2 regions of the Eubacterium sp. Marseille-QA0814 genome follow, and region 2 is predicted to be linked to the other one. Evidence: predicted binding sites of a transcription regulator. Region 2 holds the regulator's gene; the other holds the start of a gene.
The links. Region 2 encodes HrcA, which represses chaperone genes, less so after heat shock. Its sites were predicted from a motif close to TGTTAGCACTCNNNNNNNNNGAGTGCTAACA; they were not measured.
Positions count from the first base shown of each region.

Region 1: the regulator HrcA is predicted to act here: its motif matches at 6,441-6,471, upstream of htpG (molecular chaperone HtpG).

Region 1 covers NZ_CBCPMG010000001.1:431,296-447,076, forward strand. Annotated here, with positions in the region: gene ACQY63_RS01995 (glutamate-5-semialdehyde dehydrogenase) at 1-1,153, shown strand, start outside; gene argH (argininosuccinate lyase) at 1,471-2,844, opposite strand; gene ACQY63_RS02005 (tRNA dihydrouridine synthase) at 3,122-4,051, shown strand; gene htpG (molecular chaperone HtpG) at 4,310-6,298, opposite strand; gene ACQY63_RS02015 (DUF5721 family protein) at 6,513-6,968, opposite strand; tRNA gene ACQY63_RS02020 (tRNA-Thr) at 7,173-7,245, shown strand; gene ACQY63_RS02025 (hypothetical protein) at 7,264-7,752, shown strand; gene asd (aspartate-semialdehyde dehydrogenase) at 7,795-8,889, shown strand; gene ACQY63_RS02035 (iron-sulfur cluster assembly scaffold protein) at 9,425-10,117, shown strand; gene ACQY63_RS02040 (GGGtGRT protein) at 10,130-11,140, shown strand; gene ACQY63_RS02045 (leucine-rich repeat domain-containing protein) at 11,372-12,835, shown strand; gene ACQY63_RS02050 (PF20097 family protein) at 13,162-13,311, shown strand; gene ACQY63_RS02055 (hypothetical protein) at 13,380-13,511, shown strand; gene ACQY63_RS02060 (leucine-rich repeat domain-containing protein) at 13,718-15,100, shown strand; gene ACQY63_RS02065 (cation:proton antiporter) at 15,101-15,598, opposite strand.
Region 2 covers NZ_CBCPMG010000001.1:95,487-111,267, reverse strand. Annotated here, with positions in the region: gene ACQY63_RS00480 (16S rRNA (uracil(1498)-N(3))-methyltransferase) at 1-377, opposite strand, end outside; gene prmA (50S ribosomal protein L11 methyltransferase) at 395-1,360, opposite strand; gene dnaJ (molecular chaperone DnaJ) at 1,990-3,156, opposite strand; gene dnaK (molecular chaperone DnaK) at 3,165-5,018, opposite strand; gene grpE (nucleotide exchange factor GrpE) at 5,061-5,687, opposite strand; gene hrcA (heat-inducible transcriptional repressor HrcA) at 5,707-6,750, opposite strand; gene ACQY63_RS00450 (DegV family protein) at 7,056-7,889, opposite strand; gene ACQY63_RS00445 (TIGR00730 family Rossman fold protein) at 7,996-8,532, opposite strand; gene hemW (radical SAM family heme chaperone HemW) at 8,679-9,911, opposite strand; gene lepA (translation elongation factor 4) at 10,018-11,832, opposite strand; gene ACQY63_RS00430 (DUF4364 family protein) at 11,845-12,369, opposite strand; gene yihA (ribosome biogenesis GTP-binding protein YihA/YsxC) at 12,373-12,972, opposite strand; gene lon (endopeptidase La) at 13,005-15,317, opposite strand; gene clpX (ATP-dependent Clp protease ATP-binding subunit ClpX) at 15,354-15,781, opposite strand, start outside.

The DNA.
Region 1 (15,781 bases), 340 kb from region 2:
AATTTTTGAAGCAAACGCAATGGACTTAAAACAGGCTGAAATTGATAAGGTTGCAGCACCTATTATTAAGCGACTAAAGTTTGATGAAACAAAATTAAGAGATGTAATTGCAGGCATTGAAGACTTAGTTAAACTGGAAGATCCTTTGTTTAAACAGGATATGCACAGACAGTTAGATGAGGGCTTGACTCTTTATAGAGAAACCTGTCCTATAGGTGTAATTGGCGTTATTTTTGAGGCTAGACCTGATGCCTTAATACAGATTTCATCCCTTTGCATAAAAAGTGGAAACTGCGTTATTTTAAAGGGTGGTAGTGAAACAATGAACAGCAACAGAGTGTTGTTTAACATAATTTACGAGGCTGTTATAAAGTCAGGTATGCCTGAAAACTGCATGCTTCAGTTAGAAGCAAGATCAGAAATTACAGACCTTTTAACATGCAACGAATCTGTAGATTTGCTTATTCCTAGAGGTTCTAATGCTTTTGTGCAGTATATTATGAATAATACAAAAATTCCTGTAATGGGACATGCAGATGGAATTTGTCATATTTATGTAGATAAAGAGGCAGATTTTAAGAAAGCCATTCCAATTATAATAGATGCGAAAACTCAGTATGTTTCAGCGTGCAATTCTGTAGAAACATTATTGATTCACAAAGATATAGTTGACGAATTTGTACCAAAGCTTTATGAAGCATTAAAAGAAAACAATGTTGAATTACGAGGCACAGAAGAAATCGTCAAATTAACAGGTTGCAATCAGGGAACAGAAGAAGACAACAGAAAAGAATACTTGGATTACATAGTATCAGCAAAGGTTATTAATTCATTAGATGAAGCCATTGAACATATTAATTATTTTGGCTCCCATCACACAGACTGTATCATTACAGAAAACAGTGAAACTGCAAATGAATTTATGAGATACGTGGATTCTGCCGGAGTTTATCAGAACTGTTCAACAAGATTTGCTGATGGTTATAGATATGGATTTGGTGCTGAAGTTGGAATCAGCACAAGTAAAATTCATGCAAGAGGTCCTGTTGGATTGGAAGGTCTTGTAAGTTACAAGTACAAATTATTTGGAAATGGAAATGTTGTTGATGATTATGCAAAAGGAAAGAGACAGTTCCATTTTAAAGACTTATAAGATATAGCAGGAATTCCATAAAAAATAATTTGAAAATGCATAAGAGAAATTCTAAAAGCAATAAGCTTATAAATAACATAATAAAAAAGGTTGTTTAAACTTTTAGGTGAACTGTTTTTTACAGTTATCACTTTATTTAAACAACCTTTTTTATAACCTTTTTAATAACTTATTTAAAAATCATTATTAATAGTTTTAACTTAAAAGTTATAGTTATAAGTTGTAAGTATAACTTTTAGAGTGTGTTTATTTGTAATATTTTTTTATCCTCAGATTCATAATAATATAATGTGTTATTATAAATTTTAGCATGAATATTATTTGTTTAAATATTCCTTGTAAATTTTAATGACTTTTTCCATGGCTTCAGGTCCCGGAGCACCGATAGTCATTCGCTTATTAACGCATGTTTCTAAGCTAATAGCTTCATATATATCGTCTTCAAATACAGGGCTGATTGCCTTATATTCTTCCAAAGTCATATCATCAAGGGCGATGCCTTTTTCTTCACAGAATAAAACTAACTGACCAACAATACCATGAGCATCTCTAAATGGTACCCCATGATTTACAAGATAGTCAGCAGCATCTGTAGCATTAGTAAAGCCATGCTTTGTGCTTGCTTCCATAACATCTTTGTTAAATGTCATTGTGTCAATCATTCCTGTAAATAAAAGAATACATCCTTTTACAGTATCAATAGCATCAAATGTAAGTTCCTTATCTTCCTGCATATCTTTGTTGTAAGCAAGTGGTAGACCTTTCATGGTTGTAAGAATTGATGTTAAGGCACCGTAAACACGACCTGTCTTACCTCTGATTAATTCTGCAATGTCAGGGTTCTTTTTCTGTGGCATAATACTTGAACCTGTGCTGTAAGAATCATCAATATTTACAAATCTATATTCGTTTGAATTCCAAATGCAGATTTCTTCGCAGAAACGGCTTAAATGCATCATTACTGTAGATAAAGCACTTAATAATTCAATAATGTAATCTCTGTCAGATACGGAATCCATACTGTTAAGAGTAGGGCCTGCAAAGTCAAGAAGACTGGCAGTATATTCTCTGTCTAATGGATAAGTAGTACCGGCTAAAGCACCTGAACCTAAAGGACAGTAGTTCATTCTATCGTAAATATCATCAAGTCTGTCTCTGTCTCTTTTAAACATTTCAAAGTAAGCTCCAAAATGATGAGCCAAAGTAATAGGCTGAGCTTTCTGCAAATGTGTAAAACCAGGCATAAATGTATTTGTGTTTGCTTCAATAACTTTTAAAAGTGAAGAGAGAAGGTCTTTTAACAACTGATTAATTTCAACAACTTCATCTCTTGTATAAAGTTTCATATCAAGTGCAACCTGATCATTACGGCTACGTCCTGTATGAAGTTTCTTGCCGGCATCACCAATTCTTTCGATTAAGTTTGCCTCAACAAAACTGTGAATATCTTCGCTTTCCTTTGTGAAAACAAGATTTCCATTATCTATATCATTCTTGATACCTTCTAATCCTTTAATAATCTGGTTCATTTCATCCTCAGAAATTATATTTTGTTTTCCAAGCATCTTAACATGGGCAATACTTCCACGAATGTCCTGTGCATAGAATTTCTGATCAAAAGAAAGAGACTCGTTAAAATTGTGAACTAACTGATTCTCTTCTTTAGTAAAACGACCACCCCATAATTTCATATGTATACCTCGCTTATTTCTCTTATTTTTAGTAGCTAATATCATAAAGATATATTAAGCTACAACTATAAAAGTATATCATTTTGACTGTTGATTTTCAAATATTCTTTTTTATTAGTGGATGTTAGTTATGTTTTATATTAATGGGTGTTAGTAGGTACTTTTTATAATTGTTAAATTGTCCGTTAAAATTGAATAAATAATGGCAGTGTACTTTGGAAAAAACTTTTGTTATACTAGAGCAGGCTAAAGATAAAAAGTAAAAATGGAGATAGATATGAAATTATATTTTGCACCGATAGATGGAGTGACAGGTCGTATATATAGAAATGCATTTACAAAGTTTTTTGTCTCACCGGACAAATATTTTGCACCTTTTATTTCTCCCTGTCATAATCCAAAATTAAAAGGAAAAGAAATTCGTGAGTTACTTCCCGAAAACAATGAAAATATTAATCTTGTCCCACAAATTATGGCAAATAATCCTGAATATTTTATAAAAGGGGCAAAGCAGCTTCAGGAAATGGGCTATAACGAAGTTAACTTAAATGCCGGCTGTCCCTCAGGTACGGTTGTGCCAAAAGGAAGAGGAGCAGGCTTCTTAAAAGACACAGATTTAATGGAAAAGTTTTTTGATGAAGTTTTTACCAAGCTTGATATGAAAATTTCTGTAAAAACAAGAATTGGAATCTTTGATGAAAGTGAATTTCCTGAGATAATGGAAGTGTACAATAAGTTTCCTTTTGAGGAAGTAATTGTGCATCCAAGAACCAGAGTTCAGCTTTATAACGGACTTCCCAACATGGAGAGTTTTGATTATGCCTACAAAGTAAGCAAAAATAAATTATGTTACAACGGAAATGTATTTTCGGTGGAAGATTATAATGATATTATATCAAATTATGATGTTGATTCTGTAATGTTAGGAAGAGGGTTGTTGAGAAATCCAAATCTTGTTAATGAAATCAAAGGTGGAGAGAAGATTTCCAAAGAAACTTTACGCCAGTTTCACGATAAGTTGTACGGGGATTTTGCTGGGGAAATGAGTGCTGACAAACATCTGTTAAATAAGATGATTGAAATGTGGAACTATTTGTCCTATGCAACAACAGACCCACATAAAACAGCCAAAATGATAAGAAAGTCTCAAAGTACATTTAAATACGAGAAGGCAGTAGAACAGATTTTTAATGAGTATGTGGTATAGAATATAAAAAACGATTAATTAAAAATAATATTTGATTTCTATATTTGTTAAAGAACCGAAAATTCAATAGATATCAAAAAATAAAGATTTAATAGTATAGACATAATAAAAAATCCATTACTTAACAAATGAAAGTAATGGATTTTTTGTTGTATAAATTAATATATAAATTTTTTTTAGCTAAAATTATTCGACTTAAACTATTCGGTATAAATTTTATTCAGCCCATAATATTCGCCCTAAATTACCTGACTCAAATTATTTAGTTAAAATTTTAAGAATTTTATTACTACGTTCAATAAATGCTGTCATGCTGTCAGGATTTAATGGAGTATGACTGATTAAAGCTAAATCATAAAGCTGCTTGCAAATAAGTTCAGTGTTCTCACCTTCAGGATTTGCAACAATGTATTTAACTAAATCGTTGTTAGCGTTAAGAGTTAATGTTTCTCCGGCACCGCCAAACATTGAAGGATCCATACCTGCCATACCATACATTTTCATCATATCCTGCATACGACGTGTTTCTTCAGAAACAGTAATCATTGAAGAAATATTTTCGTCTTTTAATTTCTGAACCTTAATAGTAACATCACGTCCAAGTGCTTTCTTGAATGCATCAGTAAGCTTGTCTGTTAAATCTTTTGACTCATCTTCGCTTAATTCTTCTGTGAAAGAATCATTAAGTTCATCATCAATACGTTTAAACTTAACACCTTCATTTTTGGCTTCAAGCTGTGAAATGAAAGGCTGGTCGATGTTGTCTTTTAAAATAACAGCATCAATACCATGATCCTTAAACATATTTACATACTGGCTTTGCTGTACAGGATCATTTGTGTAGAAAATAGTGTTTTCGTGTTTTTCCTTATTTTCTTCTAAAGCTTCTTTAAATGTAAGATATTTATTGTCTAAATTCTTAAAGAGAACATAGTCTGACATTTTATCGCAGAACTTTTCGTCTTTTAAGCAACCAAACTTGATGAATGGGCTAATATCATCCCAATATTTCTCGTAGTTTTCTTTATCTGTCTTACACATGCCTGATAATTTATCAGCAACCTTTTTAGTAATGTAATCAGAAATCTTTTTAACAAAACCATCATTCTGAAGAGCAGAACGTGATACATTTAAAGGTAAATCAGGACAATCAATAACACCCTTTAATAACATAAGGAATTCAGGTATAACTTCCTTGATGTTATCGGCAATAAATACCTGATTGTTATATAATTTAATTGTTCCTTCGATTGATTCGTATTCTGTATTAATTTTAGGGAAGTAAAGAATACCTTTTAAGTTAAATGGATAATCCATATTTAAATGAATCCAGAATAAAGGTTCCTTGTAGTCCATAAATACTTTATGATAAAAAGCTTTGTATTCTTCATCTGAACATTCATTAGGATGCTTAGTCCAAAGAGGAGTAGTGTCACTAATGCTTACAGGACGTTTTAATACTTTGGCTTTTTTCTTTTCAGGCTCAACTTCAACAGTTTCCTTTGTGCCGTCTTCGTTTTCTTTTTCTTCAGTTTTTGCAGGTTCTACAATATGTTCAACAACAGTATCTTTGTCTGTAACTTCTTCCTCTAAAATAGTTTCGTATTCAGGTTCCTTAGTTGGATCTGATAAGAAAATTTCTATAGGCATAAATGAGCAGTATTTATTTAAAACTTCTTCAGCTCGATATAAGTTACAGAACTCAACGCTGTCTTCATTTAAATAAAGAGTAATTTCTGTACCCCTTGTAGTTTTGTCTGAATCAGACATTGTAAAGTCCATGCCGTCTTCACAATCCCAAAGAACAGCCTTAGCACCATCTTTGTATGATAAAGTGTTAATTGTTACTCTGTCAGCAACCATAAAGGCAGAGTAGAAACCTAAACCAAAATGACCGATAATCTGGTCTTCAGATGTTTTATCTTTGTACTGCTCTAAAAATGCTTCAGCACCTGAAAAAGCAATCTGATTAATGTATTCGTCAACTTCATCTTCGGTCATACCTAGACCATTATCAATGAATGTAAGAGTTTTAAGTTCAGGGTTTGCTAATACCTGTATTTTGAATTCTTCATCGCTAGGGACGTTAGCTTCGCCAATCATGTCTAACTTCTTTAATTTAGTGATAGCATCACATCCATTAGAAACCAATTCTCTAAAGAAAATATCGTGGTCTGAATATAACCATTTCTTTATAATTGGAAAAATATTTTCGCTGTTAATTGATAAACTTCCGTTTTTTGCCATAACAAAATCACTCCTTTAAATATTTTAAAATAAGTAGTCTTAAAATAATAAAACTACTGTAGAAAATTAAATTTTATATTTATACATTGATTTTTTATCAACATAACTAATTTTAACGCACAAAAAACAAAAGTCAATAAAAAATTAGCACTCTACAGAGAAGAGTGCTAAAAATTTACTATTTGTTCATATTTTAATAAAAAATCATTAAAACTTACAGCAAATCACAGTTAAAATGTTCGCTAAGGAAGTTGCTGATAGTCTTATCCCAATATTTATCAAGGGTTTTGTCCATGGTGAAAGTGTTAATTGAAGTTCCTGTTATAATATGTAGGGAGTTGTCTTCAAACATAACATGTATGTAAAGACCACCAATTTCACTTTCAGATATAGCCATCTGGGATTTCGTTAAAATATCTGAATATTTAGTTTTGGAGAATGCAAAAACAAGTTTCATTTTGCTGGGAACCTTGTGTCCTTTTATCATTTCGAAAAATATGTGCTTAACGTCCCTCCAATATACAAATTCATCAGGAATTGCTTCCAGCTCATCGGCATTGTAAAACTTTTGATTAATACGCCCGTTAATTGTAAAAGTATTAGATGTATCAACCTCGCCTTCGCAAAGTAAAAAACTGTCAAAAGCATTGCCAATTAATAGTTTTTGCATAAAATTATTTATATCATTTATTTTTAAACTTATCATAATGTGTATTATAACAAAGTAAATTTATATGTTCAATGAATAATAGTAAGTAATTGCTAATTGCAATAATGTTTATTTTAGATTATAATTAATGACAGTTTTGGTGTGAATCAACTATATTAATAGGAATATAGTTGAATGATGCATTTATTGATTTGTTATCAATATGCTTCTGTAGCTCAGTTGGTAGAGCAATTGCCTCGTAAGCAATGGGTCACGCGTTCGAGTCGCGCCAGAAGCTTTGAAAAGGAGAAACTTCATGAAAGATGGTGTAAAAATATTCGGATTAAGGTCTGCAAAGGCGTATAAAATGATTCCGGCACTTTTGTATTATGCTGCCATGGCTTATTTTATTGGCGCATCTATTGTAGGAGAATTACTTCATTATAAGTTTGAAACAATAGATTATATATTAATGATTGAAAAATATCTGTTCTTTGCAATTTTATTTTTTAGTCCGTTGATTTTTTTATCAGACTTTAAATATAGAGAGAAGTTACCTCTTTTTAAGAAACATACATTTAGTTCTTCTTTGTCAGGTATGATAATTGTATGGATGTTTTGTTATTTTATGGCTCAGGTGTGTATCATGAATATGTCCGATACATGGGTACAAAGCAGAGATGCATACACTAAACAGATACAAATTGAAAGAGAAGAAAACATAAAGCAGAACAAGGCGAAAGAGTCAGCCACTGAAACGGTTACTGTTGTAGAGACTACCATTTCAGCACAGACCGGTAATTAATTTGTTAACAATTTATTTTAATTATATAGAGAGGATAGAAAAATGATTAAATTAGACAAAAAGTTAAAAGTAGGCGTACTTGGTGCAACAGGTATGGTAGGACAGAGATTTATTACTTTATTAGATAACCATCCATGGTTCGAAGTTGTTACATTAGCAGCTAGTCCACGTTCTGCTGGAAAGACTTATGAAGAAGCAGTTGGTGACAGATGGAAGATGACTGTTCCAATGCCTGAAAAAGTTAAGAAAATGATTGTACACAATGTAAATGAAGTTGAAGCAGTTGCTGAAACTGTTGATTTTGTTTTCAGTGCAGTTGACATGACAAAAGAAGAAATTAAGAAAATAGAAGAAGATTACGCAAAAACTGAAACACCAGTTGTTTCAAATAACAGTGCACATAGATGGACACCTGATGTTCCTATGGTTGTTCCTGAAATTAACCCAGAACATTATGAAGTAATTGAGTCACAGAAGAAGAGACTTGGAACTAAGAAAGGTTTTGTTGCAGTTAAACCTAACTGCTCAATTCAGAGTTATGCTCCTGTACTTACAGCTTGGAAAGAATTTGAACCAACAGAAGTTGTTGCAACAACATACCAGGCAATTTCAGGTGCAGGTAAGACATTTAAAGATTGGCCTGAGATGGTAGGAAATATTATTCCTTTCATTGGTGGTGAAGAAGAAAAGTCAGAACAGGAACCACTTAGACTTTGGGGTAAAGTTGAAAACGGTGAAATCGTTAAGGCTACATCACCTGTTATTACAACACAGTGTATCAGAGTACCTGTTTTAGATGGACATACAGCAGCTGTATTTGTTAAGTTCGCTAAGAAACCTACTAAGGAACAGCTTATTGAAGCATTAGAAAACTTCAGTGGAGAACCACAGAAATTAGAACTTCCAAGTGCTCCAAAGCAGTTTATTCAGTACTTAGAAGAAGATAACAGACCACAGGTTTCATTAGATGTTAATTTTGAAAACGGTATGGGCGTATCTGTAGGACGTTTAAGAGAAGATACAGTATATGACTACAAGTTTGTAGGCTTATCACATAATACTCTTAGAGGCGCTGCAGGTGGAGCTGTTTTATCAGCAGAGCTTTTAGTTGCAAAAGGATATATTGAAGCAAAATAATATAGATTCTTAGAAAATCATTTTAAGAGAAATATGAAAGATAGAAGTATTTTGGTATGAGATAAATATATCAGAATGCTTCTATTTTTTTTTGTATAATTAATTGTGAGTTTAATATAGAAGGGTGAATTTTTAAATTCACATTACGATTTTCGTCAAAATAACTGAAAATTAAATCCTTCTAATACAGCAAACAAAGGAATTACATGGAAATCAGAGCATTCTCAATGAATGGAAAGACAAAAGTGTATGGTGCATATTCTTCAGCAAAGAAAGTTAAAATTAAAAAATAATAAAATATAATTTTTACAAAAACTATGGACTGTTGGTTAAATTGTCGGCAGTTCGTAGTTCTTGTATTTTTTTTGTTAAATTTAAATTAAAGTATGGACTATTTTGTCATTTTATGAGAGAATAAAAACAAGTGTGGGTAATACTATCAACCCACAGGGCAAGCAGAAGTAATTCTAATATTACAGCTGCAATAACATGGAAATATTCCATAGTTTATATTTCGAAAGGAGTATTTATTCAAATGATTTATTCAAAAGAAGTTGAAATGATGTGCCCAGTAGCTAAGGGTGCAAAGCATGAACCTGCTCCAATTCCAGAAGAAGGAAAATGGGTTCACTCAAAAGAAATCAAAGATATTTCAGGTTTTACACATGGTGTTGGCTGGTGTGCTCCACAGCAGGGTGCTTGTAAGCTTACATTAAATGTTAAAGAAGGTATCATTGAAGAAGCATTAGTCGAAACAATTGGATGTTCAGGTATGACACATTCAGCAGCTATGGCAGCTGAAATTCTTCAGGGAAAGACAATTCTTGAAGCTTTAAATACTGACTTAGTTTGTGATGCTATCAATACAGCTATGAGAGAATTATTCTTACAGATTGTATATGGTAGAACACAGAGTGCTTTCTCAGATGATGGTCTTGTAGTTGGTGCCGGACTTGAAGATTTAGGAAAAGGTCTTCGTTCACAGGTTGGTACAATGTATGCTACAAAGGCAAAAGGTGTTAGATATCTTGAAATGGCTGAAGGCTATGTAACAGGTATTGCTCTTGATGCTGATAATGAAGTTATTGGTTACCAGTTTGTTAACTTAGGAAAGATGACAGACTTTATCAAAAAAGGTGATGATCCTACAACAGCTTGGGAAAAGGCAAAAGGTCAGTATGGTCGTGTTGATGACGCTGTTAAGATTATCGACCCAAGAAAGGAATAGGAGGTAATAATAATGGCATTATTTGAATCATATGAAAGAAGAATTGATCAGATTAATTCTGTTTTAAATAGTTATGGTATTGCTTCAATTGAAGAAGCTGAAAAAATCACAAAGGACGCTGGACTTAACGTATATGACATGATTAAGGGAATTCAGCCAATTTGTTTTGAAAATGCATGCTGGGCTTACACTGTAGGTGCTGCAATTGCTATTAAGAAAGGTTGTAGAAGAGCTGCTGATGCTGCTGCTGCAATTGGTGAAGGTCTTCAGGCTTTCTGTATTCCAGGTTCAGTTGCTGACCACAGAAAAGTAGGTTTAGGACATGGTAACCTTGGAAAGATGTTACTTGAAGAAGAAACAGAATGTTTCGCTTTCCTTGCAGGACACGAATCATTCGCTGCTGCTGAAGGTGCTATTGGTATCGCTGAAAAGGCTAACAAGGTTCGTAAGAAACCTTTAAGAGTTATCTTAAACGGTCTTGGAAAAGATGCAGCTCAGATTATTTCAAGAATCAACGGTTTCACATATGTTGAAACAAAGTATGATTATAAAGAAGCAAAATTAAACATCGTATACGAAAAGGCTTACTCAGATGGTCTTCGTGCAACAGTTAAGTGCTACGGTGCTGATGATGTTCAGGAAGGTGTTGCAATCATGCATCACGAAAACGTTGGTGTATCTATTACAGGTAACTCAACTAACCCTACAAGATTCCAGCATCCAGTTGCAGGTACATACAAGAAAGAATGTATCGAACAAGGTAAGAAGTACTTCTCAGTAGCATCAGGTGGTGGTACAGGACGTACACTTCATCCAGATAACATGGCTGCAGGTCCTGCTTCATACGGTATGACAGATACATTAGGACGTATGCACTCAGATGCACAGTTCGCAGGTTCATCATCAGTACCAGCTCACGTAGAAATGATGGGCTTAATCGGTGCCGGAAACAACCCTATGGTTGGTATGACAGTTGCTGTTGCAGTTAGCGTACAGCAGGCTGCTGATGAAGGTAAGTTTTAGTTAAATTAAATCATAATTTAAGGATTTTCCTTATGTAAAAAGAGGCATCTTCGGGTGTCTCTTTTTATTTAATAAAAAACGTTCCACTGGGGCACACTTGTGCGAGAAGAAAATAGTTGCGCGGCAACACGTATTCTTTGCTCTACAATAAAAACATTGTATAAGGTCGATTTATTTGTTAAAATGTTAAACAGTGGTAAACACATGATAAGAAAGAGGAGGAGAAAAATTATGGGTAAGTTTAAGAAACTATGTGCTATTGTTATGGTGTTAATAATGGCGTTTTCTGTAACACCAGAAAGTGTTTTCGCAGCAAAGAAAGTAAAATTGAATAAGACAAAGGCTACAGTATATGTAGGCAAGTCAGTTCAGTTAAAAGTGAACAATAATAGGAAGAAAGTTAAATGGTCTACTTCAAATAAGAAGGTAGCCATAGTAAGCAAGAAGGGTAAAGTAAAAGGAAAGAAAGTTGGTAAGGCAACAATCACAGCTAAGATTGGAAAGAAAAAATATAAATGCAAGATTACTGTAAAGAAGAAGGTAGTTAAGCCTAGTAAGAAAGTGACTGTAGGAAAATTAAAATTAAATAGTAGTGACGCAGTAGTTATTAAGAGAATAATTAAAGAGCAAAAGAGTAGGGGTAATACTTTTATTGAAGATGACTTAGCAAATAGTACCTTTGATAAAGCTGGCTATTTAACAGGATTAGATATACGAGTTTGGGGAAATATAGATTTAACAGGTTTAAATCACTTAGAAGATTTAAGTATTATTAGTGGTGATAGAATAACAGGTCTAATTGTAAAAAATAATCTTAAATTAAAGTCTTTAAGTATTGTTGCTAGTGAAAGTGCAAAGATAGAAAGTCTTGATGTTTCAAACAATAAGAATTTAGAGAAGTTATACTTAGTTGCTTGTGAAAAGTTAAATGATATTGATGTATCAAGTAATAAAAATTTAAAGTTTCTTACACTTTATGATTGTATAAGTTTAAGAAAAGGAATTGACGTAACTCATAATATTAATTTAGAGGAGTTAGATTGTAGTTATTCTAATATAACAAATTTAGATATATCTAAGAATAGTAAATTACGAAGATTAGATTGTTCTGATAATAAGTTATCATCTTTGGATGTATCTAAGAATAATAAATTAGAGGAATTAGATTGTTCTACTAATAAGTTAGAGTCAATAGATGTTTTAAATAATATAAATTTAGTTTCTTTAGACGCAGGAGGAAACAAGTTAAAAAGTATTGATGTTTCAAGAAATACAAGTTTAACAAAGTTAAATTTAGATGGAAATAATTTAAAAAGCGTTGATTTATCTAAAAATATATCTTTAGAAGTTTTAAATGTGGGGCTAAATGAACTAACAAGTTTAGATGTGTCTAATCTCACAAAGTTAAAAAGACTTGGGGTAGGAAATTGGGGGCGTTTTGATACTATTTATTATCCTTATAATACTATATCTACTTTAGATGTATCTAAAAATGTATTATTGGAGACATTAAATGTAGATAATTTACAGTTAACAAAGCTAGATGTATCAAAGAATACTTTATTATGGTCTTTATCTTGTGCTAGAAATAAGTTTACTACTTTAAATCTTACAAGTAATAAAAAGTTAATTTCCTTATGGTGTGATAGTAATGTTGCTATAACAGGATATACTGGTTCTGTTAACGGACATTAATTCAATATATGAGATTCAAAATAAATTTTAAATATTAGAGTCAGCACAAGCTGGCTCTTTTTATTTTAGATACTACTTATTTAGATATTAATAATAAAAATATTTTCTATATGATATGCCCAATCATAGAGTTTGGTAAATTTTTGTTATTTTTTATAAGTGGTAAAATGATGTTATAATTACTAATAAATATTTTAGGATTTAAAAATTAATTAAATTTGTACAATGTTTATTAATTTTAAAAGATGAAACTAGATACTATTTAAATACAAGGAGTGTAAAAAATGAAATGTCCGTATTGCAATTCGAAAATGTAGAAAGGTGAAATAAATCAAGACAGATATCCTTTGAAATGGAAATCAGAAAATCGTAGTGTGAAAAGTGTAAAACTTACCAGTTTACTAACAAAAACATATGTTGAAGCATATATGTGTGGAGAGTGTAACAAGATTATAATTGATATTAATGAAAATTAATATATAATCTGACAATGTTAAATGAACAAGGTGATAATATTATTTTTTTCTATGAAGAATATAAAAGAATGAAATCGAGAATTGAACTTTTGGAAATTCTTGCAGAAGCCGAGAATGACGTAAATAATAAAAGAACAACATCAATAGCTGAAACATTTGATGATTTAAGACAGATGTTGCAGAAAAGTAAAAGCATCTAGCTATTGTTAGATGCTTTTTGAGTATACTTTAATATTTGTTAAATTATACAGATTTCTTTTTTACAATTTGTAATTCATATCCCAATGTAAGAACCCCTATAAAATTTTGAAACCTCTATAAAAACGACACTTTACACCTATAATAGCAATTTGCTATCATAATAAACAAGGCATTATGCTATTAATAAAAAACGGAGGGAAGTAAAATGGCTAAGCTAAAGAAACTATGTGCTATTGTTTTGGTGATTGTTTTGGCATTTTCTGTTACACCTGACAGTGTTTTTGCAGCAAAAAAAGCAAAAATTAGTAAGACAAAGGCAACAATTTATGTTGGCAAAACAAATAAATTGAAAGTGAAAAATAATAAGAAAAAGGTTAAGTGGTCAACATCAAACAAGAAAGTAGCAAAGGTAAGTAAAAAAGGTAAAGTAAAAGGAATTAAGGCAGGAAAAGCAACAATTACCGCTAAAGTTGGTAAGAAAGCTTATAAGTGCAAAATTAAAGTAAAGAAAAAGAGAAACAAAAAATCTAATATCAAGAAGCCTGTTATTAAGCCAGCAGAGTCTGAGACTACAGTTGAACCTACAACGAAAACGGAAGAAACAACAACTCCGGAAGTTACAACAAAACCGGAACAGCCTACAATTGACGAATCTAAGCTTAATGAAAAAGATAAAAAAGCTTTAAAGGATATAATTGAGAATATCAAATCAAGTGGTGTAGACATTAGCAACAATATGGGTGATAGTGATTACACATGGGATGAAAGTGGCAATCTGGTTGGTATAGATTGGACAGACAAAGAGTTAAAGGGCACATTAGATTTATCAGGTTTGGATTCCCTTAAAGATGTTAATTGTAACAATAATTTGTTGACTGATATTAAGGTTTCGGGAAATGCAAGTTTAGAAGAACTATATTGTGATTCTAACAAATTAGAAAAATTAGATGTTTCAAACAATGAGAAATTAAAAGAGTTATCCTGTTCGAATAATGAAATTACAGATTTGAAAATTTCAGGAAACAAGAACTTATCAAAATTAAGTTGTGGTGATAACAAAATAGAAAATCTTGATATTGCTGACAGTGAGAATTTAACAGAGTTTTATTGTTATAATAACCAGATTACAACGCTTAACATAAGTAATCTTGTGAAATTAACTCGTTTGTATTGTAACAATAATAAATTGTTGGCATTGGATATTTCAAATAATAAGCAGCTAGAATACATCGATTTAGGAAATAATAATTTAACAGTTTTAGATGTTACAAACAACGAAAAATTGACCAAGTTATTCTGCTACAATAATCAGTTAAATCAAATTGATTTGTCAAAGAATGGAGAGATGGCAATGCTTGTTATAAATGACAATCAATTAACTAATTTAGATTTGAGTAATAATAGCAAATTAACAGAGGTTTATTGTTACAACAATCAGCTAACCAATATTAATGTTTCAAATTGCAAGGAATTAACAACTTTATATTGTAATAACAATAAATTAAATTCAATTGATGTAACTAACAATACTAAATTAGAAAATTTTAAATATGATAAAGGTGTAGACATTATTGGATACACAAAATAATTACATAATAAGATACACCAAATAATTGTATAATCTAGATAACAAAAGCCGATGACATACACCAAAGTATGAATCGGCTTTTGTTAGTTCGTAGGATGGCACACTTAGTATAACGCTATCCTGTACACAGATTACAGTATCTCCATTTGGAACAATAGTATCCCCGGCACGTTTTATCATTATTGAGAATACAATGGAAGCTGCACCTCTTAAACAGGCAAAGGTTGAAAGGAAAATTGCTTTAGAAGCCATTGCTTTTGCAGTGGACCATTTAGTGTTAAAACCACCGTAAAACATTATAAAACTAAGAGCCACTGTATAAATTTCTTCAGCTATAGTGTAATTAGAAAACTGAATTTTAAATAACCCGTCGCAACCAAACAACATTCCTATTCCCATAAAAAGAATAAGTGCCGGTAAGCCAAAACGCCCTGAAAATTTATCTGCTAAAATACATAGAAATAGAATTATGGCTACAAAAATAATGTAAATTGTCAAATTATCTCCCCCTTATATTTTTTAGTTTTCAATATACCATCATAAATTTTACATTCAAAGTTTCTATAGGGAAATTTGTTAAATAAATTAAGTCAATACAAAACTAAACAAAGTAAAAATATGCAAAAAACAAAGTTTTTATGCTAAAATGTTATAGGAAAATATCAGAAAATACTGAAATAT
Region 2 (15,781 bases):
ACTTTATTAGCTGCCTTCTTTGCATCTAATTTCACTACGCAACGTTTTGTTGACATTGGCACTATCTGATAAGCACCAAGTTCCACCATTTTCTGTATAATGGTTTCCATTTTGTCACCTTTAGGCAATGCCTGAAACAAAGTAACTTTAATTGGTAACTCTCTTGTTTTGCCATTAATATCTTCTATTTTTGCTGTGATTTCATCATCTGCAATTTTCTCCACACTACAAATGTATTCCTTGTCACTTCCATCACTTATTAAGATTGTCTCGCCAATTTTCATACGCAAAACATTTTTTATATGATTCACGTCTTTTCCAACTATTACTATTGATTCTTCCCCAATTTGATTTGGTTCAACAAAAAATCTGTACATTTTTTCTCCTAAATATTTTACTGTAATTTTGCCATAACTGCGCGCCAATCGCCCTGCTTTACCACATCTGTTAATTGTAAATTTTCATTCTTTTTTACGGCTTCTTTTACATCGTCTTCTTTCATATAAATAATTCCTGATGAAATAAATATGCCGTTTGGTTTTAAAAATCTGTCAACTATTCCTGCTATTGGAATAATTACGTCAGCCAAAATGTTTGCCACAACAATGTCATATTTCTCTGTTTCAAATTTTTTCTGCATTTTTGTATCTTCCAATACATTTCCAGCAAGCACTTCCACATCGTCCATTAACATCTTATTTACTGCAAAATTTTCTCCTACAGCTTCAATTGCCGCCGGGTCAATGTCAGTCATTGTAACTTCTGCTGCTCCTAGTTTTTTTGCAACAATTGAAAGTATGCCGCTTCCGCAACCTAAATCCAAAACTTTATCTCCCGGCTTTACATATTTTATAAGCTGCTTAATACAAAGCTGAGTTGTGTCATGTTTTCCTGTGCCAAATGCAGTTCCCGGATCAATTTCTATCATTTCCATGTTCTTGTGACTTTCATCAAGTTCTTCCCAAGTTGGCTTAATGAAGAAATTATCTACTGTAAATGACTTGAAATATTTCTTCCAATTGTTTACCCAGTCTACATCTTCTGTCATAGTTTTCTCGATTGTGCCTTCACCTACATCTAGAAATGACTTTGCTTCTTTTAACTTTTCTCTCAAAGTATCAAGTAACTTTTCATTGTCCGCATCCTGTGAATCTTCCTCTGTGTAAAAACTTACATAAGCTGTTCCATCATCTTCCGGCAAATCTGCTAAATAATCTATAAATTGTGCTTTTTTCTCTTCCTCTGTTAGTTGTATATTATCTTCAACTTCCATACCTGTTATTCCAAGATCAATTAAAATACTACACACGAAATCACTTGCCTGTGTTGTAGTTTTCAATCTATATTTATTCCACTTCATAGAAACTCCAATCTTCTTTTCAATTCATATTTATAAATTATTACTATAAAACTAAAATATCATAACACACATAGAGAATTTAAGCAAATTTATCAATTTTCTTGTCATTTGTTTTCTTATCATTTTTAGATATTTTCAATCTTTCCACCCCTTTAGATTGTTATAACTTCTTAGGGGTGGATTTCCTGACATTTCTTCGATTTTTTCTTCTCATATTTTTCTATATTTTCAGTTTTTTCCACCCCTTTAGATTGTTATGACTCCTTAGGGGTGGATTTCCAAGGACTTCTTCATTTTTCTCTTATCATATTTTTGTATACTTTCAGTTTTTTCCACCCCTTTAGATTGTTATGACTCCTTAGGGGTGGATTTCCAAGGACTTCTTCATTTTTCTCTTATCATATTTTTGTATACTTTCAGTTTTTTCCACCCCTTTAGATTGTTATAACTTCTAAAGGGTGGAAACACCATAATACCTGCCATAACTGTATCCCCCGAACAATAGCAAATTAAGCCAAAAGACAAAAGAATGAATAGAGCCACACAAATAAGATATAACCAAAAAGAGCCGTGCCTTAACAACTCTAAATTGTTAAAGCGACAGCTCTTTTCCATCCATATTTCCTAAACTAGAAAAATTTCTTTTTCTTCTTTTTTGTTTTCTCGTGTTCTGATTTGTTATCATCAAATTCCTTTAATGAATTTCCTGAAATCTCGTCAAGTTTCTTGATTAAGTCTTTTTGTTCATTGTTAAGTTTTGTTGGAACCTTAACAACTAATGTTGAATACTGATCACCTCTTGCATTCTGATTGTGTACATTGCATACACCTTTTCCTCTTAATCTAATGCGGGTACCTGTTTGTGTTCCAGGCTTAATGTTGAACTTAACATCGCCATCTACTGTCTTAACACGAATGTCGCCACCTAAAGCAGCCTGTGCAAAAGATATAGATGTTGTTGTATATAAATCCATTCCATTACGTTCAAATTCATTACTTGGAATTACTCTGATATCTACAAGTAAATCACCTCTTGGACCGCCATTTGTTCCAGGCTCGCCTTCTCCTGTTTTTCTGATTCTCTGCATATCGTCTATACCTGCAGGGATATCAATTGTGATTTTCTTTCTTGTAGACTTGTAGCCTGCTCCATGACAGTCCGGACATTTTTCTTTAATGACTTTACCTGTACCATTACAGTCCGGGCAAACCTGTGTGCTTTGCATCATGCCAAACATAGTCTGCTGACGTGATACATACTGTCCTTTACCACCACATTTGCTACATGTTTCAGGAGATGTGCCTGGCTTTGCTCCACTACCTTTACAAGTGCTACATTCTTCCTTAAAGTTAATTGTAACTTCTTTCTTACAGCCAAATACAGCCTCTTCAAAAGTAATACGGAGTCCTGTTCTAACGTCGGCTCCACGTCTTGGTCCATTGCTAGGGCCTCTACGTCCACCGCCACCGAATAGGTCGCCAAAAATGTCTCCAAATCCACTTCCGCCAAAAATATCACCGAAGTCAAAATTGTTAAAATCAAATCCGCCGGAGCCACCTGCACCACCATCAAAGGCAGCATGACCAAACTGGTCATACTGTCTTCTCTTGTCTGCATCACTAAGCACTGCGTATGCTTCAGATGCCTCTTTAAATTTTGTGGCAGCTTCCTCATCACCCGGATTTGCATCGGGATGATATTTCTTGGCTAATTTTCTATATGCTTTCTTTATTGTTGCTTCGTCAGCGTTCTTATCAACGCCTAGCACTTCATAATAATCTCTTTTATCTGCCATGATCTATTTTAAACCTCTGTAAAGTCTCCATCTACTACATCATCTTCCGGTTTTGAACCTGCTCCCATGTCAGGACCTGCACCCTGTGCTCCTGCAGCCTGTGCCTGTTCATACATCTTTGAGAATAACTGCTGTGCAGAATTCATTAATTTTTCTTTTCCAGCCTTTAATTCTTCAACCTGAGCTTCTGTTGGTTCATTTTCACCAATTGCTGCTACTGTTGCTTTTAATGCATCAATGTCAGCCTGAACAGCCTGCTTATCAGCATCTGCTAATTTATCACCAGCTTCATTCATTGCTGTTTCTGTCTGTGTGATAATTGAATCAGCTTCGTTCTTAGCATCAATTGCTTCCTTACGTTTCTTATCAGCTGCTTCAAATTCTGCAGCTTCTTTTACAGCCTTATCAATATCTTCATCTGACATATTTGAACCTGCTGTAATTGTGATGTGCTGTTCCTTACCTGTTCCAAGGTCCTTAGCTGATACATTTACGATACCGTTTGCATCAATATCGAATGTAACTTCAATCTGTGGAACACCTCTTCTTGCTGGTGGAATTCCATCAAGTCTGAACTGACCAAGTGATTTATTATCTCTGGCAAACTGTCTTTCACCCTGTACAACATTGATATCAACGGCTGTCTGGTTATCTGCTGCTGTTGAGAAAATCTGGCTCTTCTTTGTAGGAATTGTTGTGTTTCTTTCAATAAGTCTTGTAGCTACACCACCCATTGTTTCAATTGATAATGAAAGTGGAGTTACATCAAGAAGAAGGATATCGCCGGCACCTGCATCACCTGCTAATTTACCACCCTGAATTGAAGCACCAAGTGCAACACATTCATCAGGATTCATCTTCTTTGATGGTTCATGACCTGTTAACTGTTTTACCTTATCCTGTACAGCTGGGATTCTTGTAGAACCACCAACTAATAATACCTTGCTAAGTTCTGATGCTGAAATTCCTGCATCCTTTAAAGCATTCTGTACTGGGATTGCTGTTCTTTCAACTAAATCTCTTGTTAATTCATCAAATTTAGCCTTTGTAAGTGTCATATTTAAATGCTGTGGTCCCTGTTCATTTGCTGTAATGAATGGGATGCTAATTTCAACCTGAGTAGCTGATGAAAGTTTCTTCTTTGCATCTTCTGCTTCAGCTTTAATTCTTTCCATAGCCATCTTGTCACCTGAAAGGTCAATTCCTGTCTTTGACTTAAAGTCTGCTACCATGTAGTCCATAACTTTCTTATCAAAGTCATCACCACCAAGTTTGTTATCACCGTTTGTTGCTAAAACTTCGATTACACCATCACCGATTTCGATAATAGATACATCAAATGTACCACCACCTAAATCGTATACCATAATCTTCTGTTCCCCTTCGTTATCAAGACCATAAGCTAAAGCTGCTGCTGTTGGCTCGTTGATAATTCTCTTAACATCAAGTCCTGCAATCTTACCGGCATCTTTTGTAGCCTGTCTCTGAGCATCGTTAAAGTAAGCAGGTACTGTAATAACAGCTTCTGTAACTTTTTCACCAAGGTAAGCTTCTGCATCAGCTTTTAACTTCTGAAGAATCATAGCTGAAATAGCCTGTGGTGTATATTCTTTTCCTGCTACATTTGCCTTGTAATCTGTTCCCATATGTCTTTTAATTGATGAGATTGTTCCTTCTGCGTTTGTAACAGCCTGACGTTTAGCCTGCTCACCAACTAATCTTTCTCCATCTTTCTTAAATGCTACTACTGATGGAGTTGTTCTTGCTCCGTCTGCATTTGTGATAACTGTAGGTTCTCCACCTTCCATAACAGCTACACATGAGTTTGTTGTTCCTAAATCAATACCAATAATCTTTCCCATTTTATTTTCCTCCTAATAAATATATGATTATTTCAAATAAAACTAATTAGCTACTTTTACCATACTGTGTCTTACCACTGTATTTCTGTATTTATAACCTTTCTGTAATTCCTCTGACACAACGTTTTCACCAAGTTCGTCATTGTCTTCATGCATTACAGCGTTGTGAAGTTCAGGATCAAATTCCTTTCCCTTCGCCTCAATTGCTTCAACTCCAATATCTTCAAGAGTCTGAAGTAACTGTTTATATATAAGATTCATTCCCTGTCCTACAGGTGATTCTAAATCTTCTTCACTAAGTGCTGCAACTCCTCTTTCGAAGTTATCAACTACAGGTAAAATCTTTTCAATAATTGATTTTGCGCCTGTTTCAAACATTGCTGTTTTTTCTTTATCACTTCTGCTTCTAAAATTTTGAAATTCTGCAAATAGTCTTTGATATTTATCATTAAGTTCTTCTATTTGCTCATCTCTCTTATCTTTTCGCTTGAAGCCTTTTTTCTTTTTCTTTTCAGTTTTCTCTTCTGAAGCATCTTCTGTTTCCTGTGTTTCCTTGGATTCTTCAGTCTTCTCTTCTGAATTCTCAACTTCTTGGTTCTCTTCCACTGCAGATGCTTCTTCTACATCTACTTTCTGGTTTTCTTCCAAGTCCTTATTTTCCTTTTCCATTGGACTTTCCTTTCTAAATTTATTCTTTGTCGTTAAAGTTTTCATTTAACTGTTCTTTTACAACTCTTAAGGTTTCAACAACCTTTTCATAATCCATTCGCTTTGGACCAATGATACCGATTGTTCCTTTGAAACCATCTTCTAATTCGTAAGTAGCAGTTACAACACTGCAATCCTTCATGGACTGAACCGGACTCTCGTTTCCGATGTAAACCTGAATTCCGGTTTCTTCATCACTTTCGTTAATCAATTCTGTTAGCTGTGACTTTTCTTCCAGTGTGGTAAGAAGCTGACTTGCTCTCTCCTTGTCACTAAGTTCAGGATATTTAAAAATATTTGTTGCACCTGATGTGTAAATCTTCATTTGCTCCTCAGTGGAAATAGCTTCTGTTATTGCCTTAAGCACTTCATTAACCAAATCCTCATATTCACCTGCCTGTGAAGTCAATGCTGAAATAACACCTAAGTTAATTTCCTCTAAAGCCAAACCTGCAAGTGCTGTGTTAAGTGCCACGTTAAGTCTCACTATCATTTCCTGACTTACAACTCTGTCAACATTAACAATCTTATTCACTACGTGGTTCTTATCGGAAACCACTGTGCACAACAACTGTTTTTCTTCAAGTACAGATAACTGTATGAATTTGATTTTGTTTCCCTGAGACTTTGGAGAAGAAACCATTGTGGCATAGTTTGTATTGTTTGCTAAAACCTTTGCCATATTCTGGAGAAGTGTCTCAACCTTGTCAACTTTTTCAATTAAAAGGTCTTCCTTCTCGCTAACCTTCTTCTCACGCTCATCTAATTCTGACATCTTATCTTTGAGCATGTGGTCTACATAAAATCGATAACCTTTATCAGTAGGAATTCTACCTGCTGATGTATGAGGCTGAACTATATAACCCATTTCCTCAAGATCAGACATTTCATTTCTGATTGTTGCTGAACTAAGATTCAGATCTGTGTATTTAGAAATTGTTCTTGAGCCAACCGGTTCCCCTGTCTCTAAGTAATTTCTAATTACTGCATCCAGAATCTTTTCTTTTCTTTCATTCAGTTCCATAGATTACTCCTTTCTATGGTTTTAAGACTATTAGCACTCGTGTTGTTTGAGTGCTAACATCTTTTCTATGGTCTAATCTATCACTATCAATATTCTTTGTCAACACTTTATTTTAAAAAGAATTGTAAATTAAATGTAAAAAAAAGTTGTCATTATTTTAATACTCTTAAGTCCGTTAAACTATAGAATATTATCCTAACAACAACTTTCTTATTCTCTTTAACATAAACACTTTAATTGATTTTATGTTAATGCTTTATATTTTCTTATTTTCTTTGTTCTTATGTAAGACCATAAAGCAAGAATTACTCTGCTACATAAACAATTCCGTATGCTTCAGGTCCGATGTGTGTACCAATTGTTGGTCCAATCTGTAATCTGTCTGAAACTTCAATATTAGCTTCTTTCAATCTGTCTGTAAAAGTTTCATTATTTACAGTTCCAATTGAATATATACTGTAAACCGGGAAGTCTGTATTAATTGTGTCGTTTGAAATCAACTTCATAATATCATTTAAAGCTTTTTTCTTTCCAATGCTCTTTGCCTTAATACCTACTTTTCCATCTTCTGTAAAATAAATTAAAGGTTTTATTTTTGCAATTGTGCCAATTCCTGCTTCGATTTTTGACAAACGACCACCTTTATACAAATTATCCAATGTATCAAGCACTGCATACATTCTAACCTTTGGCTGAATTTCTTTAATAGCCGCAACTATTTCTTCTGCTGTCTTGCCACTGTCTCTTAACTGTATGCCATAGTCAACCAAAACCTTAATAACAAAAGTAGCTGATAATGAATCAACTATATGTATCTTATCATATTCAACCATGTTCTTAGCTAATGTGGCACTTTGAATCAAGCCACTTAAACCTGATGAAAGTAAAATACATATAAGCTCGTCTCCATCTGCCTTAATTTTTTCAAATATGTCAATAAAATCCTGTGGTGATGGCTGAGCTGTTTTAGGGAACTCATCTGATTCCTGTGTTAATTTATAAAATTCATCCTTAGAAATTTCACCGTCTCTAAAACTCTTATCTCCTACACTAATCGCTATCGGTATGTACTCTATCCCTTTTCCCTGTAACTGTTCTTTATCATAATCAGAACCTGAGTCAATTAAAAATTTTATCATTCTGCATCTCCTTTTAACCAAAACAAAAGCTGTTCACAATAGTTTACTTTATGAACAGCTTGTATTTTGTACTTTACTACACATTTGCAATTTAGTCAAATTTTTATTATTTTACAATCATCTCTTCAATATCTTCAAATGTATTAGCAACGCTATACACTCTTGATAAATCGCAGTGGAACATTCCCTGTTCCTTCATTTCATCCATAAATTTAAGTAATGTATCATAAAAACCATTGTGGTTAAAAATAATTACTTTTCCTTCAATCATATACTTTTCGATTAATACAATTGCTTCAAATAACTCATCCATTGTTCCAACGCCACCTGGTAAAACAATGAACACGTCAGCTTCCGATTCAAAATGTCCTTTGCGCTCAGCCATTGAATCACAAACAATTTCCTTATCACATCCTTTGAACACGTTCATATTCTTAAATGCCTTTGGATATACACCTGTTATGTAAGCACCTCCGTCGTGCATTCCTCTTGCCATATATCCAAGTGTACTATCTGCACCGCCTCCATAAATAAGGTCGTACTTTTCTCCTAACTTCTTTCCCATATCATAGTATGGTTTTAACTTTTCTTCTGAAACGTAAGGTGAGAATGATCCGTAAATGCATATTGTTTTTCTGTCCATAATAATCCCTCTTTTCCGTTTGTAATTTATAATATGTTTTATATTATACTATCTATTCCAAAAGAATCAAAGAATTTTCTGTATTGCAATCCAATCTTGTTAAACTTACACGAAACATAACAATCTTACACAAAGTCACAGTAATCTTACAACAAAAACTGAGACATTGCATAATTGCTTAGATCCACACCTCTTTTAGTTAAACGCACGTTGTCACCATTGACTTCTATAAGTCCCTGCTGCACTAATTTTTCTGTTACCTCTCCGTACACGCTGTCGTATTTTCTGTCAAATGCCTGATGAAATTCTTCTTTTGAAATTCCGTCAATCATTCTAAGTCCCAAAAACATAAATTCTTCTTTTTTATCTTTTTCTGTTAAACGCTGGATTTTTCCTTCTATTACAGAAATGGCATCCTCTGTTATATCCCAGATGTCATCCTGATAAATAAAACTGTCGCCGTAAAAATCACTATCTGTATCTTTGCCATCCAAAAGCAAACTAATGTATTTATCAATATCTTCGGTATTACTGTATCTGCTGTTGTTATATAAAGAAGCCGCGCCAAGACCAAAGCCCAAATAATCCACTCTCTTCCAATAACCTATATTATGCCTGCACTGAAATCCCGGCTTGCCATAGTTTGATATTTCATAATGTACATATCCGTTTTCTTCCAGCATTTTTTCAGTTAAATAATACATTTCTCTTTCAGCATCTTCGTCCGGCAAAATATTAATGTTTTTGCTTTCCGCCTCCTGGACTCTTTCCTGAAGTGGCGTCCCATCTTCAACAATAAGGCTATAAGCGGAAATATGCTCCGGCTCCAATGCCAGCACTCTTTCCAACGTATATTTGTAACTTTCAACTGTCTGTCCTGGTAAAGCACTCATTACGTCCACATTGATGTTTTCAAAGCCTGCTTTTCTTGCCAACTCATAACTTTCTTTAAACTTTGTAAAATCGTGAATACGACCTATGCTTCTAAGTTCCTGATTATTTGCAGACTGAAGTCCAAAACTGATTCTGTTAATTCCTGCTTCTTTGTAACTACTTAATTTTGATTCTGTTACAGTTCCGGGGTTACACTCAATAGTAATCTCGGCATCATCAGATAACTGACAGTTATTTTTTACCGCCTCCATAATTTTTGTAATAAAATTTTCCTGCAAAATTGACGGCGTTCCACCGCCTATGAAAACACTTGTAACAACTCTGCCTTCCATCTTTTCTTTGCTTAATTCTATCTCTCTAACCAAAGCATTTACATATTCTCTTTTTGTACCTTCGTCCATGCTCATTGATAAAAAATCACAATAATCACACTTTCTCACGCAAAAAGGAATATGAATATATATTTCCAACTGCTTACTGTTCATTTCTTATCCTTCCTTACAATATAACTAATGCCAAAGAAAACTAACATCTAGTATTCTTTGGCACTGTAAAAATTCTTATAATCACAAATACATATTTCTATATATTCTATTCTTCGTCTAATTTTAAAACTGCCATAAATGCACTCTGTGGAATTTCTACGTTTCCAACCTGACGCATTCTCTTCTTTCCTTCCTTCTGTTTTTCAAGAAGTTTTCTCTTACGGGAAATATCACCACCATAACATTTTGCCAATACGTCTTTTCTCATTGCCTTAACAGTTTCTCTTGCAATTACCTTGCTACCAACTGCTGCCTGAATTGGAACTTCAAACAACTGTCTTGGTATTTCCTTCTTTAATTTCTCGCACATCTTTCTTCCACGCTCGTAAGCTGATGCTTCAGGAACAATAAATGATAAGGCATCCACTTCTTCTTTATTAATAAGAATATCAAGCTTAACTAACTTAGCCTGTTCATAGCCTTTCAATTCATAGTCAAAAGAAGCATAACCTCTTGAACGTGACTTTAATGCATCAAAAAAATCATAAATAATTTCATTTAATGGAATATCGTATTTAAGGAGTGCTCTTTGTCCTTCTACATATTCCATGCTAATATATGTTCCTCTTCGTTGCTGGCAAAGTTCCATAATGGCACCGATAAATTCTGTTGTAACCATTATCTCTGCACTAACAATAGGTTCTTCCATATAAGCTATTTCACTTGGATCAGGAAGGTTTGTTGGGTTAGTAAGTTCAATTATCTCACCGTTTTCCTTGTATACCTTGTAAATAACAGATGGTGCTGTAGTAACCAGGTCAAGTCCATATTCTCTCTCTAGTCTTTCCTGAATAATTTCCAAATGGAGCAAGCCTAGGAATCCGCATCTGAAACCAAAACCTAAAGCGATTGATGTTTCAGGTTCAAATTTCAAAGCTGCATCATTTAACTGTAATTTTTCTAAAGCATCTCTTAAATCAGGATACTTTGCTCCATCAGCCGGATACAAGCCACAATAAACCATTGGCTGAACTTCCTTGTAACCCGGAAGTGGCTTATCACATGGGGCATCCGCATTTGTAACTGTATCACCTACTTTTGTATCTGACACATTTTTAATGCTGGCTGTTATGTAGCCTACCATTCCTGCCGGTAATTCATCACAAGGAATAAACTGACCTGCGCCAAAATATCCAACTTCTACAACATTTGCCACTGCACCTGTTGCCATCATTTTTATATTCATTCCCGGCTTTACAGTACCTTCCTTAATACGGCAAAATACAATTACACCTTTGTAGGAATCATATAAGCTATCAAATATTAAAGCCTGTAAAGGTGCATTTGAATCACCTGTAGGTGCCGGTATATTTTTTACAATTGCCTCTAATACATCCTCACAGTTTAAACCTGTTTTTGCAGAAATAAGAGGTGCATCTTCCGCCTCAAGACCAATAACATCTTCGATTTCAGCTTTTACCCTGTCAGGATCTGCTGATGGTAAATCTATCTTGTTAATAACCGGAAACACTTCCAAGTCATGGTCTAATGCCAAATAAACGTTTGCCAAAGTCTGTGCCTCAACGCCCTGTGCCGCATCAACTACCAACACTGCACCATCACATGCTGCCAAACTTCTCGAAACCTCATAGTTAAAATCCACATGGCCCGGTGTATCAATTAAATTGAAAATATATTCCTCGCCATCTTTTGCCTTGTAAACAGTACGAACTGCCTGAGACTTAATTGTAATGCCTCTTTCTCTTTCAAGTTCCATATTGTCAAGAACCTGAGCCTGCATTTCCCTGTTTGTTAAAAGACCTGTCATTTCAATTATTCTGTCTGCCAAAGTTGATTTACCATGGTCTATATGAGCTATAATACAAAAATTTCTAATTTTACTCTGATCAATATGTGCCACTTTTTCCTCCAATTACTTAGTAAGATTATCAATTACAAACTGATATATTTTTTGACTGTTGTTCATTGCTTCCCAATTAGTACACATCTTAGATGCCATGTGCTTATCAGGGGTTGAAATATTCAGCTCAATTAACGTGCTGTCACCTTCTTTTACCTGACAATGTACCACATAGTCCCCATTAGAAGCCCTGTAATAATCAGACACCGTACCTACTTCGTTTCTAAGTTCGTATCTGTTGTCAACCAAAAACATATCTATATCATCAATAACCTGGTTAGGTATCTTGTTCTCGAAGAATTTAAGACTCTCTCTTCCCTCTGATGATAAATGGTAATATGATGTATTTCTGTTTACATTTGAAAAAACAAACCCATCCTCAATAAGTTCATTAATTGCTTTCTGCACAGCAAAATAATTTGTATATTCATTTTCCAAAAAGAATTGTGCAATCTGTGAGTTAGTCAATGGAAATTCTACTTTATTTAACATATGCATAATCATTAACTTGTATAAAGTTTCTGTTTCTATTGCCATATTCTACTCCTCTACTGTACCTTTTGCTAATTCTTCTATAACCTGTAAAATTTCTTCTTTTCCCTGCTTTGTCTGAGCTGAGAATGGTAAAATCTTTGTTCCCGGAATTACGTTTAATCCCTGACGAATCATTTTGATGTTCTTCTGAACCTGACTTCTTTTTATCTTGTCTAACTTAGTTGCTATAATAATCGGTTCATAACCGTTTGCCAAAATCCACTCATACATATTAAAGTCATTCTTTGATGGCTCATGTCTTATGTCTATTAACAAAAACACTGCCTGCAGCATTTGTGAAGTATGAAGATAATTTTCAATCATCCTGCCCCACTTTGCTTTTATTTCCTTAGACACGCTGGCATAACCATACCCCGGTAGGTCTACGAAATACATTTCCTTATTTACATTGTAAAAATTAATTGTCTGAGTTTTTCCCGGCTGAGAAGATGTTCTAGCCAATGCTTTTCTATTAACCAAACCATTTATTAATGATGATTTTCCTACATTTGACTTTCCTGCAAAAGCAATTTCCGGCATTGTATTTTCCGGTAATTTACTTGTTATTCCACAAACTGTTTCCAATTCAACATTTTTAACTATCATCTTCTCTCCTATCTTTCACTGTAAATCAAATTCTAAACTAATGCAATCTTTATAACATCATCCATTGTTTCAGCCAGAACAATTTTCATTCCGCCTGTTATCTCTTTTGATATTTCTTCAAGCATTGGTTTGTTCTTCTTAGGTACTACTACAATCTTAATACCTGCGTTCTTTGCTGCCAATAACTTTTCTTTTAATCCACCAATTGGCATAACCTTCCCTCGTAAATTAATTTCACCGGTCATTGCAACTTTACAGTTCACTTCTCTGTTTGTAACAGCCGAAAGTATTGCTGTTGCCATAGTGATACCTGCTGACGGTCCATCCTTTGGCACTGCCCCTTCCGGAACATGAATATGTATGTCATGTTTTTCAAAGTAATCATCTGCCACGCCATACTTACCTGCAATGCTTCTTACATAAGAAAGTGCAATCTGTGCAGATTCTTTCATAACATCGCCTAACTGACCTGTTAATTTCAACTGACCCTTGCCAGGCATTGTGTTTACTTCGATTTGTAAAGTTGTTCCACCAACTGCTGTCCAGGCAAGTCCTCTTACAATACCAATATCATTCTTTTCATTAGCCTTGTCATCGTCAAAAATCTTTCTGCCAAGATATTTTTCAATATTCTTTGAAGTAACCTTTAAACGCTTTTTGTTGTTTTTGATAATAAGACCTGCTGCCTTGCGACAAATCTTTGAAATTTCTCTTTCTAACTGTCTTACACCTGCTTCTCTTGTATAGTAGCGGATAATACTGTTAATTGCTTCATCTGTGATGGATAACCAGCTTTTCTTTATACCATTTTTTTCAAATTCTTTACTAATTAAATGTTCCTTGGCAATATGGAATTTTTCGTTTTGAGTATAACCTTCAATTTCTATTATTTCCATTCTGTCAAGTAAAGGTCTTGGAATTGTGCCTGCGTCATTAGCTGTTGCCACAAATAAAACCTTTGATAAATCAATTGGTATTTCAGCGTAATTATCTCTAAACTTTGAGTTCTGCTCTGAATCCAACACTTCTAATAAGGCTGACGCCGGATCTCCATGAACTCCCTGTCCCATTTTATCTATTTCATCAAATAAAATTAAAGGATTAGAACTTCCTGCCTGCTTTAGTCCTTTAAGGATTCTACCTGGCATTGCTCCTAAATATGTTTTACGGTGTCCGCGAATTTCTGACTCATCACTAACACCACCTAATGATATTCTAACATATTTCTTGTTAAGTGCCTCTGCAATTGATTTTGCAATACTTGTCTTACCTGTTCCTGGAGGTCCCACAAGACAAATAATCGGTGCCTCACCCTTTGCCATAGTCAATTGTCTTACAGCTAAAAATTCTAAAATTCTTTCTTTAACTTTAGTTAATTGGTAATGGTCTCTATTTAAAATTTCCTCTGCATTCTGCAGGTTGGGATTTTCTTCTGTTTCATTGTTCCATGGCAAATCTAACATTGTTTCCAAATAGGTTCTAATAATGTTACCTTCTGCCGGATTACCCATGGCTGATTTATATCTTGAAAGTTCTTTTAATAATTTTTCTTTAACACTGTCATCTGCGTTTAAATTATTAATCTTCTCTTCAAGCTGATCTGTTTCTGCGTCAAAGTCATCCCCTAATTCTTCTTTGATAATCTGCATCTGTTCGCGAAGAATATGTTCCTTCTGACTTTTTTCTAAACGTTGTTTAACTTTTTCTATAATCTCATTTCTAACCTGTGCAACTTCATTTTCTTTTGCAAGAAACGAATATATAGTAGTAAATTTATCTTCAATACTGTTCTGTTCCAAGTATTCCTGTTTTAATTTATATCCTACTTTTATTCTCATTAAAATCTGGTTCATTAGAGTTTCAATATTACTAATATCTAACAAACCTCTTAAACTTGAAGGAGATAATTCTCTTACCTTACCCTCGAATAATTTTAAAGTATCTCTTAATTCTCTAACATAAGCTTCTTCCTGCGCCTCTGTTAAAGTATTTTTATCTTCTTCTATAATTGAAACTTCCCCGGCAAAATGTCCATCAGCCATGTATAAAGACTGTATTTCTCCTTTGGCTTTTGCCTCCACCATAACTCTTACCACGTCATCGGGAAGTTTATTTAACTGCTTTACAACTACAACTGTTCCAACCTTGTATATACCATCAAAACCCGGTGTGTCTTCCACCGGGTCTTTTTGTGCAACAACAAACAATTCTTTATCGTCAATCATTGACTCTTCTGCTGCTGCAATTGATGCTTTTCTGCGAACGTCAAAATGAACAGTTGTTCCCGGTATAATAGTAAGGCCTCTTAATGGTATAACCGGAAAAGTTTTTAAGTTCTCTGACATGTCTTCTCCTTGTAATAGCAACTTAAATGTGGCTAATTATTTCTTTTTTGTAGTATTCTTTTTAGGGATTACCGAATTATAAATTATTTCAGGATCCGCTAATCCATTTACCACATCTTCATTTATAATACATTCTTTTATTGATTCGTCAGATGGTGTCTCATACATAATATCCATAATAACATTTTCAATAATTGCTCTAAGGCCTCTTGCACCTGTTTTTCTCTTAACAGTTAATTTGGCAATAGCGTTTATCGCTTCATCTGTAAATGTTAATTTAACTCCATCTAACTCAAACAATTTCTTATACTGTTTAACTAAAGCATTCTTTGGTTCTGTTAAAATCTTTTCTAATGCTTTTTCATCTAAGTAATCTAATGTAACTGTTACCGGTACTCTTCCGATAAATTCAGGAATCAAACCGAACTTAACTAAATCTTCCGGCATAACTTCCTTCAACAATT